3 regions of the Bradyrhizobium sp. 41S5 genome follow, and region 3 is predicted to be linked to each of the others. Evidence: predicted binding sites of a transcription regulator. Region 3 holds the regulator's gene; each other region holds the start of a gene.
What was found. Region 3 encodes LexA, which represses DNA repair genes until DNA is damaged. Its sites were predicted from a motif close to TGTTCNNNNTGTGTTCNG; they were not measured.

Region 1 (4,279 bases), 3.7 Mb from region 3:
CCGAGCACGCGATAGCCGTCGCGCGGCAGGGCCTTGTCGACCGGGAACGAGGTGCGGCCGCTGGAGGCGAGATGCTGCACATTCGACAGCGCGCCCATGTCGACATTGCTCTGCTTCTCGGCCCACAGCAGCGACGCCAGCGAGCGCGCCGCGGGCTTCAGGAGCTGCGGGAAATAGATGTGATAGGCGCCGAAGCGCACGCCGTATTTGCGCAGCGCGGCGCGCGAGGGCTGGTCGAGATCCTTCATCTCGGCGGCGATCTTGCTGCGCTCGAGCACGCCGAGCGCCTCGACGAGCTGGAAGGCGATGCCGCGGGCGATGCCCTGGATATCCTCGGCCTTGGACAGTTCGAACAGCGGCCCGAGCAGCTTCTCGATATGCGTCTTGAGCCAGAGATCGAGCCGGGTCTGCACGGCCTCGCGCGAGGCGCCGGTCAGCCGCTCGTCGGAAATGATGCGCAGCCGCGGATGCAGCGCGTCGTCGGCGGCCACCAGCTTGGCCACCGCATCGCCGGTCCAGCGGATGGTGCCGTCGGAGGCCAGCACGAACTGCTCGTCGGGAGCGGCGCCCAGTTTCTCGGCACGCGTATCGATCTCGCGCGCCAGCACCTGCTGGGCGGCGGCTTGCAGCGCCTTGGCGTCGCTGCCGGCCTCGGCCGCATCGGGTGCGAAGGTGAAACCATCGAGCCGGCCGATCACGTGGCCTTCCACGATCACTTCACCGGTCTTGCCAATTTCCGTATTCAAAACTGAGTTCTCCCGCAGGCGGCGCATCAATACACTGGTCCGCCTGTCAACGAAACGCTCCGTGAGCCGTTCATGCAGCGCATCGGACAATTTATTTTCGAGATCGCGCGTGATCCCCTGCCAGTGCTCCGGGTCGTAGAGCCAGTCGGGCCGGTTGGCAACGAAGGTCCAGGTCCGGATCTGCGCGATCCGGCCGGATAGCGTGTCGATATCGCCGTCGGTCCGGTTGGCCTGGTCGACCTGGGCGGCAAACCATGCATCAGGGATGCGACCCTTTTGCATCAGGAAGCCGTACAGCGTGGTCACGAGTTCGGCATGGGCGGCCGGCGACAGCTTTCGGTAGTCCGGAACCTGGCAGGCCTCCCACAGCCGCTCCACCGCATCAGCGCCATGCGCGAATTCGCGCACCTCGGCGTCGCGTGCGACGTGTTCGAGCACCCGCATATCCTCGGCCACCGGGGCCCGCGTCAGTGCCTCATGATTGGGCGTCAGCGCCAGCGACACCTGCAGCGCGCCGAGCGAGGCGAAATCGAGCCTGGCGTTGCGCCATTGCAGCATCTTGACGCTGTCGAAGGTGTGGTTCTGCAGCGCATTGACGAGCTCCGGCTCGAACGGCGCGCAGCGGCCCGTGGTGCCGAAAGTGCCGTTGCGCGTGGCGCGCCCGGCGCGGCCCGCGATCTGCGCGAATTCGGCCGGCGTCAGCCGGCGGAACTGATAGCCGTCATATTTGCGGTCGGAGGCGAAGGCGACGTGATCGACGTCGAGATTGAGCCCCATGCCGACCGCGTCGGTGGCGACGAGGTAATCGACGTCGCCGTTCTGGAACATCTCGACCTGCGCATTGCGCGTGCGGGGCGAGAGCGAGCCCAGCACCACGGCCGCGCCGCCATGCTGGCGTCGGATCAGTTCGGCGATCGCGTAGACCTCATCGGCGGAGAACGCGACGATCGCGGTGCGCCGCGGCTGCCGCGTGATCTTGCGGTCGCCGGCGAATTCGAGCTGCGACAATCTGGGCCGCGTGACGATCGAGGCGCCCGGCAACAGTCGCTCGATGATCGGCCGCATCGTGGCTGCGCCAAGCAGCAGCGTCTCGTCGCGGCCGCGGCGGTTGAGCATGCGATCGGTGAACACATGCCCACGCTCGAGATCGGCCGCGATCTGGATCTCGTCGACCGCAAGGAACGAGACATCGAGATCGCGCGGCATCGCTTCCACGGTCGAGACCCAGAAGCGCGGCGCCTTCGGCTTGATCTTCTCCTCGCCGGTGATCAGCGCGACGTTATCGACGCCGGCGCGGGCCGCGACCTTGTTGTAGACCTCGCGCGCGAGCAGCCGCAGCGGCAGCCCGATCAGGCCGGACGAATGCGCCAGCATGCGCTCGATGGCGAGATGCGTCTTGCCGGTGTTGGTCGGCCCCAGCACCGCAGTGACGCCTGCGCCGGGCACGCGGTCATTTCCGAACGAAGTTGAGAAAGCCATATTTTGCAGTTGTTTCTTTACTGAAGGCGGCTGTCAGCCGTCATTGCGAGCGAAGCGAAGCAATCCATTTCGCGTGCGCGTCGGCACGATGGATTGCTTCGTCGCTGCGCTCCTCGCAATGACGCGGAAATCCGGAAACTGATCGATCATGGGCATCATCTGAGGCGAATCTGTCTCACAATGCGACGCTTTCTGCGCCGCCCTTAAGCTTCGGAACGAGTCCGGAACGAATCACGCCCGAATCGGTGACTCCATTCCAGGCCTGAAACGTTCACCGCAACATCTCGGGCTGGCTGAAGGCGGCGGCACTAGATCAAGTTTGAGCGGGCTCCACAAGCACGGGATATGCGGACTGAATTCCTTAAATTCCAGAGGCGGACGAGTCGAATCAGAAGCCGGCAAGAGTCAACTGGATTCCGGTGACGTTTGTTGCATTCCTTGATCCGGTCACCTTCCCTGACCCGTCATCCTGAGGTGCGAGCGGAGCGAGCCTCGAAGGATGCACGGCCCCCGCTGGTGGCCGTCGATCCTTCGAGACGCGCGCAAGAGCGCGCTCCTCCAGCGACAAAGGCGAAGCCTTTGCGCGGGGATGACGGTCAAGCACTTCCGCTGCTCACCCTTACTGCGTCTTCGCCACGCGCGGCGGCGCGGCTGTGGTGACGAACGAGGTGGCTTCCAGCATGGCCTGGCCGAGCGGGGTCGGGATCGTCATGCGGAACGGCACCAGAAGGCGGGTGCCCGCGATCGGCACGAAGGCGACCTCCATGTTGCGCTGGGCGGCGAGATATTTGATGACAGGGCGATCCGGGATGTAGCCCGAGATCGGCACGAAATAGAGCGCGCAGACCAGCGCCGGGCCGTGATAGCCGCGCTCGGCTTTCACGATCTCGACCCGCTTGAAATCGAGCTTGAGGTCGTAGCGCATGCGGCCGTCGAACACGCCGGCGCCGGTGCGGCAGACATCCGGGCTCATCAATTCGGCATTGACGGGCGCGCGCAGGAACGAGCCGGTCATCGGATCGAACACGTTCTTCTTCTGCGCCTCCGTCACCGGCAGCCGGTCGGCATCGACCGGCGGCTCCGGCTCGATCGTGGATTCCTTGATGCCGCCACCCGCCAGCACCATCCGGATCGTCTCCGACTTCTTCGAGGTGGTGGTGGTCGCGGTATAGGAGGTGGCTGTCAGCACGCCGTTGACGACGCGGCCCTGCGAGGCGCCCGAGCCGCTGCCGCCGGAGAACGCCTTCAGGAGGCCCGCGGTGCCGCCCTGGGCCGAGGCCGAGAAGGTGTCGTCGCCGATTTCGATGGTCCAGCTGCCCTTGCCTACCGGGATACCGGCCAAGGTCGCCTCATACTGGGCGTCGAGCCGCCCTTGCGCGCTGGCTCGCTCGGCGCAAAACAGCAAGAGGGCACCGGCGCACAGACCGACGAGCCGGCCGAGCGGGGGCAAAAGGGCAATGGCGGTGGTCACTTAACCTACCTGACGGTCCTGCTATCGGCGCTCTTTCGTCATCCATCTGGACAATTCGGCCGGACAACGCGCGCATCTGTTATGGAACCAAGACTTGCAGCCGAATACGCCCTTTATATGGTTGCCATATCCGCCGTTAAGTGGCTGGAAGCGCTTATGAACCGCCATTTCCCGCGACGGTTATGCGGCGATATAATCTTGACGCTCGGGTATTCTCCCCCTATACACCCGCGGTTCCTGGAAAATGGACGCGAATTCAAAACCCCCGCGCGGGCCGTGTGATTGCACGTCCGATCGAGAGGCGGGGATGCAATAAGGATTTTGGTAATGTCCCGGCGCTGCGAACTGACGGCCAAGGGCCCCCAGACGGGCCACAAGGTGAGCCACTCCAACATCAAGACCAAGCGGCGCTTCCTGCCGAACCTGGCCAACGTGACCTTCATCTCGGACGCGCTCGGCCGCAACGTGCGCCTGCGCGTCTCGACCAATGCGCTGAAGAGCGTCGACCACAATGGCGGCCTCGACGCCTATCTCTTGAAGGCCAAGGCCGACGTGCTCTCGCCCCGTGCGCTCGATCTCAAGC
Region 2 (4,279 bases), 2.0 Mb from region 3:
GCAATTGCGCATCGGGGAATGACGCCGGAGAGCGTGACGCTTATAAATCCAGCTCCCAGGTTTCCCCGATCAGGTCGACGCCAAAGCTGTGGTGCTTCTCTTCCTTGACCCGCTGAAAGCCGGCACGCGCATAGATACCGCGCGCGGCGAGCAGGATGCTCTGGGTCCACAGCGTCATCTTCTTATAGCCCATCTCGCGTGCGGAGCGGATGCATTGCTCGACCAGCGCGTGGCCCACGCCGAGCCCGCGCGCCTTCTCCTCCACCGCCAGCAGCCGCAGCTTGGCGACCCCGTCGCCGCCGTTGACCAGGAAGACCGAGCCGACCGGCTCGCCGTCGACCTCCGCGATCCAGCAATGCTCACGGTCCGGATCGAACGATCGCAGAAACTGCGCGCAGATCTCGGCCACCAGTGCCTCGTAACTGATGTCCCAGCCATACTCCTCCGCGTAGACGCGCCCCTGTTGCGAGATCACCCAGCCCATGTCGCCGATGCGATGGCTGCGCAACAGGAAACCCACTGGCTTCTCGGCCGGCGGCTCCAGCGACTGCTCGATCGTGCTCATGGCACGCACCACGGCCGCACGCCGGTTGCCGTCCATCTGCTTGAGCAGCGCCCCGACCTCGCTGCGCGAGCGGCGGTCGAGATCAGCGGCAGCAGTGCGGCCCTTGGCGGTCAGGGCCACCTCGTTGACGCGCCTGTCGGCCTTTGACGGCTTGCGGGTCACGATCTGGCGGCGCTGCAGTGCCGCCAGCGTCCGGCTGACGAAGCCGGCATCGAGGTCGAGATCGCGCACCAGGTCGGTCGCGGTGCAGTTCGCGCGATGGGCGAGCTCGTAGATGATTCGCGCTTCCTGCAGCGTGAATGTCGAGTGCAGCAGCTTCGGCTCGATGATGCCGAGCTTGCGGGTATAGAACCGGCTGAAGCCGCGGACCGCGGCGACCTGGCTATCGAGGGCGGTGTCATGGGAGTTTGATTTCATCAAACATATTATTTGACGGAATCAAATAATCCGCAAGCGCTTTCTGACGCGTTTTCTTCGCGCGAACCGGTGCCTGCTTCGCTTGAGTATGCCCTACGCCACCATGATCCGGCTGCGCAGCATGGTGCGGGAGGAGCGGCCGAGCCGGCGCAGCAGCCGCGCCTCGGAGCGGCGGGCGTCCGGCCGGTAGCCGCCGATCCGCTCATAATGCTCGCGCGCGATCAGGAGGCCCTGTTCGGCCGAGGGGCCGGCGATCATGCGGGCGACGAATTTGAGGCCGTCGCGCAGGCCGGGGTCGGTATAGGGCGCGCGGGCGTAGCGGAATATCCCGGCGCGGTCCTTGCCGCTTGCCGCCACCATCTGGATGAACTGGGTGGTCTCCTCGATCCAGCCGGCGTCGAGCACCGCGCCCGGATGCAGGAACATCAGCCAGGGCGAACGCGCCTGCCGCGCGCCTGCGGCGAGCGCCGCGGCGCGCGTGCCCTCGAAACGCAGGAAGTGACAGCCGGCGATGTCGGCAACGCGCTCCATCACGTCGCTGTTGGTGCGGTCGACCAGCAGCACCTCCCGGATGACGCCGGCGGCCGCGCCCGGCACCAGCGCCGCGAGCGTTGCGACCGCGGTGCGCTCGACTCCGTCGGTGGGGATGATCACGCTCAGCATGATTTTGAGGCTTCGATGGCTCAAACGGTGGAGAAACTCCGGCCGTGTTATCACCTTGTCATATTCAAAGCAGCCTGTTCGCCTGCAGATTTTTACGCCATCACTTTGTGGATTTTCTCGGCTGGTGTTCTTGATTTGTTCTAAGGCTGTGCTAGCTTCATAACATGAGCCGAGCATCCTCTCATGCCCTCAAGCACCCGCCGGTAACGGCGCCCTCCGATAACCCGGCGGGTGCACCTTCACCTGTTCCTGCCCCTTTTCCCGAGCTTGCGGTCGCGATCGAGCGCGAGCGGCGGCGCGGCCGCGGCGCGCAGTCCAACGCCAGCGGCCGCTACGAAGCCGAGGCGCGGGTTGCCTTCGACGACGGCTGGCAGAGCCTCGAAGACCTGCCGCCGTTTTCGACCAGCGTGGCGCTCGACACCTCGCGCAAGGTGATCACCCCCAACGACTCGCCCGATATCGGCTTCGACCGCTCGATCAACCCCTATCGCGGCTGTGAGCATGGCTGCGTCTATTGCTTCGCGCGGCCGACCCACGCCTATCTCGGCCTGTCGCCGGGACTCGACTTCGAATCCAAGCTGTTCGCCAAGCCGGATGCGCCGGCGCTGCTCGAGAAGGAGCTGGCGGCGCCCGATTACGAGGCGCGGATGATCGCGATCGGCACCAACACCGATCCCTATCAGCCGATCGAGCGCGAACGGAAGATCATGCGCGGCATCCTCGAGGTGCTTGAGCGTGCCGGGCATCCGGTCGGCATCGTCACCAAGTCGGCGCTGGTGACCCGCGACATCGACATCCTGGCGCGGATGGCCAAGCGCAATCTCGCCAAGGTCGCGCTCTCGGTGACGACGCTCGACCCGAAACTCGCCCGCACCATGGAGCCGCGCGCCTCGACCCCGTCGAAGCGGCTCGAGGCGATCAAGCGGCTCGCTGACGCCGGCATCCCGACCACGGTGATGGTCGCGCCCGTGATCCCGGCGCTGAACGATTCCGAGATCGAGCGCATCCTCGATGCCGCCGCCCATGCCGGCGCCAGGGAGGCGAGCTACGTGCTGTTGCGGCTGCCGCTCGAGGTGCGCGATCTGTTCCGCGAATGGCTGATGGCGAACTATCCCGACCGCTATCGCCACGTCTTCACGCTGATCCGCGACATGCGCGGCGGCCGCGACTACGACTCGCAATGGGGCACAAGGATGAAGGGCACCGGCCCGATGGCCTGGATGATCGGCCGCCGTTTCGAGATCGCGTGCGAAAAGCTCGGCCTCAACAAGCGGCGCACCAAGCTGACCACCGATCACTTCGCCAAGCCGAAACGCAGCGGGCAGCAGCTGAGCTTGTTCTAGTGGAGGCCCGTAGCCCGGATGCAGTGCAGCGAAATCCCGGGCCTCGCATCCGCGGCCAAAACTTTCCCGGATTACGCTTCGCTCCATCCGGGCTACGAAGAAGAAGTCAAAACAGTGAGTGCAAACATGAGTAACGCCCCGACCGCCCGCTTTACCGTCCTCACGCTCGGCGTCAGCGACATGCGCGCCAGCATCTCCTTTTACGAATCGCTCGGCTTCACCAGAAAGATGCGCGCGACCGGCGAGGAGGTTGCCTTCTTCGAGACCGGCGGCAGCGTGCTCGGGCTGTTCCCATGGCATCTGCTCGCCGACGACGCCGGGTTGCCGGATCAGCCGCGGCCTTCAGCGTTCCGCGGCGTTGCGGTTGCCTGGAACTGCAACGACGATGCCGAGGTCGATCGCGTGATGGCATTCGCGCTGTCGAAAGGCGCCACATTGCTCAAGCCCGCGCAGTCGACAAGCTATGGCGGTTATTGCGGCTATTTCGGCGATCCCGACGGCCACGCCTGGGAAGTGGTGCGGGCGCCGGGCTTCGAGGTTCTCGATAACGGGCGGGTGTCGATCCCGGATTAGGGCGAGCCGAATTGAATAGCGGGGAAGGGCGCCGAGTTCCCGGTTGCGCGGGAGAGCCGGCTTGATCACCATCCCCGCATGATTCGGGATAAAGCCAAAAGCATGCCAAAGACGGCGTCGAAGACGGTGTCGGCCAAATCAGCCGGGCCGGACAAGCGCGTCATCGCCGTGACGCGGCCGAGCTTTCGGCGCGAGCGCGCGCTGATCAAGCGGGGCGTCTGGCCGGTCGCCGGCTGCGACGAGGCCGGTCGCGGCCCGCTGGCAGGTCCCGTGGTCGCCGCCGCCGTGGTGCTCGACCCCGCTCGCGTTCCCAAGGGCCTCGATGATTCCAAGCGGCTGACCGCCGAGCGCCGCGAGGAACTGTTCGAGGAAATCTGCGCCACCGCAGCGTTCTCGGTCGCGGTGGCCTCGCCGGCGCGAATCGACCGTGACAATATCCTGCGCGCCTCGCTGTGGGCGCTGGCGCGCGCCGTCCATGCGCTGCCGGAAATGCCGAAACACGTCTTCGTCGACGGCCGCGACAAGCTCGCGACCCCCTGCAACTGTGATGCCGTGATCGGCGGCGACGGTATTGTGGCCTCGATCGCGGCGGCCTCGATCGTTGCCAAGGTGACGCGCGACCGCCTGATGTGCGCGCTGGCGCTGGATTGCCCCGGCTACGGTTTCGAGCAGCACAAGGGCTATGGCGTCCCCGAGCACCTCGAGGCGCTGGACCGGC
Region 3 (4,279 bases):
ACCTCACCGATGCGCAGTTCCTCGAAGGCTGGAATGCGATCTTCACCGGGGAGATGCCGGGAATTGCCCCCCTGCTCGCGAGCGCCGCCGTGCGGATGCCGCTCTACGCCTTCTCCAACACCAATCCGGCCCATGTCGCGCATTTCTCGGTCATCCATGCCGAGCTGCTCAGCCATTTCCGCACCGTCTTCCTGTCCTCGATGATCGGCTTTCGGAAACCCGACGCCGAGGCCTACGATCATGTGGTAAAAGCCATCGGTGTGCCGGCGTCGCGGATCCTGTTCTTCGACGACCTGGCCGCCAACATCGAGGGCGCGCGGGCGCGCGGCCTTCATGCCATCCACGTGACATCGACGGATGACGTGGCGAGGGCTCTGACTGCACTTGGTATTGAACATTTGGATTGATGGAGCTCCGAGCGTGGCCCTGATGCCGGTTGCCGATGCCCTGTCCGCCGTCCTCGCCGGCGCCGAACCGCTGCCGGAGGAGATGGTCGCGCTCGATGCCGCCTACCACCGCACCCTGGCGCGCGACCTCGCCGCGCGGCGCACCCAGCCGCCGCAGCCGATGTCGGCGATGGACGGCTATGCCGTGCGGGCGGCCGACGCTGGTGATCTGACGGCCCGGCTCAAGGTGATCGGGGAAGTCGCCGCCGGCCGGCCGTTCGAGCGGATGGTCGGCGCCGGCGAAGCGGTGCGGATCTTCACCGGCGGTGTGATCCCCGATGGCGCCGACGCCGTCATCATCCAGGAAGACACCGCCGTCGACGGCGACCACATCACGATCACGGAGGCCGCAACCGCCGGACGGCACATCCGCCCGGCCGGCGTCGACTTCCGTGCGGGCGACGTGCTGCTCAATGCCGGCAGCCGCCTCTCCGATCGCGCGCTGTCGCTGGCCGCCGCCATGAACTATCCGGAGCTCGCGGTGCACCGCCGTCCGAAGGTCGCGGTGCTGGCGACCGGAGACGAGTTGGTGATGCCGGGCTCGACGCCCGGCCCCGGCCAGATCGTCTATTCCAACGGCTATGCGCTGCGGGCGCTGGCGCGCGCCGAAGGCGCCGAGACCGTCGACCTCGGGGTTGCCGCCGACACGGTAGAAGCGACCACCGCCGGCATCCGCCGGGCCCGCGAGACCGGTGCCGACATCCTGATCACGACCGGCGGCGCCTCGGTCGGCGACCACGACCTGGTCAAGCAGTCGCTGGAAGCCGAGGGCGTTCAGATGGCGTTCTGGCGGATCGCGATGCGCCCCGGCAAGCCGATGATGCATGGCCGGCTCGGCGCGATGCGGGTGATCGGCCTGCCCGGCAATCCGGTGTCCTCCTATGTCTGCGCCTTCCTGTTTCTGGTGCCGTTGATTCGGGCGCTAAGCGGCCGAAAGACTGTCCATCATGTCCGCGCCAGCGCCCTGCTCGGCCGCGATCTCGCCGCCAACGACCAGCGCGAGGACTATCTGCGCGCGCGCCTCGAGGAGCGCGAAGACGGCACGCTGATCGCAACGCCTGTCACGCAGCAGGACTCGTCGCTGCTCGGGAATCTCGCTGCGGCACGGGCACTTCTCGTGCGTCCGCCGTTTGCGCCTGCCGCCGGCAAAGGCAGCGAATGCGAGATTCTGATGCTGCCTGAGTGAGGCTCGCACGGCCCGCCGATTGTGCGCTGCCGGATGCGTTCACCGGAAATTAAGTGGTTGCGGAACACATATCGAACATATAGTGTCCGTTCATGATTTGTTTCGAGTACTGGTGTGTACAAATGGGAGGCCGCGAGGGAGCGCTTGTGATGAGCACCGTGCTCCTGAGGTCAGGCCCCGCCTGAAAAGTCTCGGAATCGAACGACGCTACCAACCGGGGGAATACTCGAGATGCTCACGCGCAAACAGTACGAACTTCTGCGTTTCATCAATGAACGTCTGAAAGAGGCCGGCGTACCGCCCTCCTTCGACGAGATGAAGGATGCGCTCGACCTGCGCTCGAAGTCCGGAATCCACCGCCTGATCACTGCACTGGAGGAGCGCGGCTTCATCCGCCGCCTGCCCAACCGCGCCCGCGCCATCGAAGTCATCAAGCTGCCTGAGCTCTCGGCCGGCGGCGGCAACGGCCGCCGCGGCTTCACCCCGAGCGTCATCGAAGGCACCCTCGGCAAGCGCACCAGCACGCCGCCGATCGCCGAGGACGACGGCAACCGTCCGGTCGCGGTCCCCGTAATGGGCCGGATCGCCGCCGGCACGCCGATCGAGGCGCTGCAGACCCGCAGCCACACCATCAGCGTGCCGCCCGACATGCTCGGCTCCGGCGAGCACTATGCGCTGGAAGTGCGCGGCGACTCGATGGTCGACGCCGGCATCCTCGACGGCGACATGGCGCTGATCCAGCGCAACGACGTCGCCAACACCGGCGACATCGTGGTGGCGCTGATCGACGAGGAGGAAGCCACCCTGAAGCGCTTCCGCCGCCGCGGCGCGTCGATCGCGCTGGAGCCGGCCAATACCGCCTATGAAGTACGCATCCTGCCGCCGAACCGGGTCCGCATCCAGGGCAAGCTGATCGGCCTCTATCGCAAATACTGATGGCGGCGGGGAACGAGCAACACATCGGATCGTTCCTTGAATGATAGCGTAACGTGCTGTTTGCCCGATGCGCTCCGACACCTCTCACGCGGCGTCGCGTGTTTGTGATTGGGGCGTTGGGCGACCAGTCGTACAATCGCCCAGAAACGAGGAGACACTCGTTCGCTATCGTCCACTCTGGTAGAGGCCCTATGCCTCAAGGAGAGGCACTGGTCGCTACCTCGATTAGAGGAGCCATCCGATGTGTGACTATAGTCTGCACGCCGTGGCGTCGCGCCCCGCCATTGTTGGAGAGACGCTGATCACCACGACTTTCCGCGGCACGTCGACCCGCGGCTTTGCTTCGGAGACCGATCCCACTGTCGCGGTCTGCATGCTGCCGGGCACCGAGCTCGCTTTCGCCGAGAACGTTCGCTACGACAGCCGCTGGATCTGGACCAAGACGATGAACTTCCGCGTCGGGGTGTTCAACGAAGTCGAGCCCGACGTTCCCGATCGCCATCATGACGCGGTCGAATTCCCCGACGGCAGCCATGTGCTGGTGACCCAGCTCGTCGAGGGACAACGTGTCAGCGTGCTGCAATTGCCGGCACTGCATCCGCCGGTCGAGCAGAAGCCGAAGGTTGTGGAGCGGCGGCCCTCCGCATTTGCGTCGCTGTTTTTGGGTTGAGCACATCGTCGCCGCGGAATGAACCCGTTCAGCGGCGGATGACCTAAGCGATTTCGAGCGACCCCGGACGCCGGGTTCCGGGGCGCGGCTGGAGAATTGCGTCGGCGCGCGCCTTGGCGCATCATCGGGCACGGAGGACGTGCGTGGTGGTCGACAAGGTCACATGGCAAAAGGCTGGACGCGTCACGGAGCCGGGCCGCTACTTGTTCCGGTTCGGCTGGCTGACGGTGACGGCTGACGACCTGAAGGTCTGGGAGCAATTTCCCGAGGCTTCCTTCACCCTCGTCAAGAAGCCTGACGCCGGCCCTGACTCCGACGAATACCATCTCGGCCTGTTCGAGTTGCCGACCGGCCCCTCGCCCGACAACGGCTAATCTTCGCCCTGCAAATCGGTCTCGGCCGGCGTCGCATCGACGGTGGGCCGCGGCGCGCTTGCGGGGGCGCGCAACGTCGTCGCAGCCTCACCGTCGCCGGGAACCGCTGGCGACCACGGCCGGTCGATCCCTCCGGGCTTGACCGCATCGATGGCGTAGCCGTCCCTGATGCGCCGCAGCACCAGCGCGCCGTGGCGCCGCAGCCGCTCGGCATCGATCACCGAGGCCGCGCAGTCCCGCGGTGCCGGCCGTGCGGTCACGATCAGTGCCGCACGGTCGCAATCGTCGGCCAGCGCCTCGGGCCGGCTCGCCAGCGCGACGAAGGCGCCGCCGGGCCCTTGCGTCACGCAGCCGCTCGGATCGCAGGAGACGCCCTCGCCGAGCGACGCGTCCGTCGCGGTCCGCGCGTCGGCATCCGCCGCCAGCCACTCCTTGACGAGGAAGGCGTCCTTCGCGCTGTGCATCAGATGCAGCCGCCCGTCGCCGCCCCGCACCGCGACGTTGCGGCCGTCGGCGGAGACCAGCACGTCCGGCTGCGGCACCCGCACCGCCCAGACCGAGGCCGCCACCAGCAGCACCGCACCCGACCAGCGCAGCGGCGTCCGCAACAACCCGAGCAGGACGAGGCCCGCGCTTGCGACGATCAGCGGCCCGATCCCGAACGCCG

Region 1: a site for LexA is predicted at 2,437-2,454, ahead of HAP47_RS39370 (helicase-related protein). Genes of this name have one in related genera too.
Region 2: a site for LexA is predicted at 1,771-1,788, ahead of HAP47_RS31325 (PA0069 family radical SAM protein). Genes of this name have one in related genera too.

What each region holds. Positions count from the first base shown of each region.
Region 1 covers NZ_CP083721.1:8,217,534-8,221,812, forward strand. Annotated here, with positions in the region: gene HAP47_RS39370 (helicase-related protein) at 1-2,225, opposite strand, end outside; gene HAP47_RS39375 (DUF3108 domain-containing protein) at 2,845-3,675, opposite strand; gene rpmB (50S ribosomal protein L28) at 4,024-4,279, shown strand, end outside.
Region 2 covers NZ_CP083721.1:6,517,359-6,521,637, reverse strand. Annotated here, with positions in the region: gene HAP47_RS31335 (bifunctional helix-turn-helix transcriptional regulator/GNAT family N-acetyltransferase) at 41-982, opposite strand; gene HAP47_RS31330 (glycosyl transferase) at 1,076-1,645, opposite strand; gene HAP47_RS31325 (PA0069 family radical SAM protein) at 1,810-2,988, shown strand; gene HAP47_RS31320 (VOC family protein) at 3,115-3,561, shown strand; gene HAP47_RS31315 (ribonuclease HII) at 3,640-4,279, shown strand, end outside.
Region 3 covers NZ_CP083721.1:4,524,933-4,529,211, forward strand. Annotated here, with positions in the region: gene HAP47_RS21670 (HAD family hydrolase) at 1-407, shown strand, start outside; gene HAP47_RS21675 (molybdopterin molybdotransferase MoeA) at 421-1,632, shown strand; gene lexA (transcriptional repressor LexA) at 1,864-2,568, shown strand; gene HAP47_RS21685 (hypothetical protein) at 2,810-3,238, shown strand; gene HAP47_RS21690 (hypothetical protein) at 3,385-3,612, shown strand; partial or broken gene HAP47_RS21695 (ComEC/Rec2 family competence protein) at 3,609-4,279, opposite strand, start outside.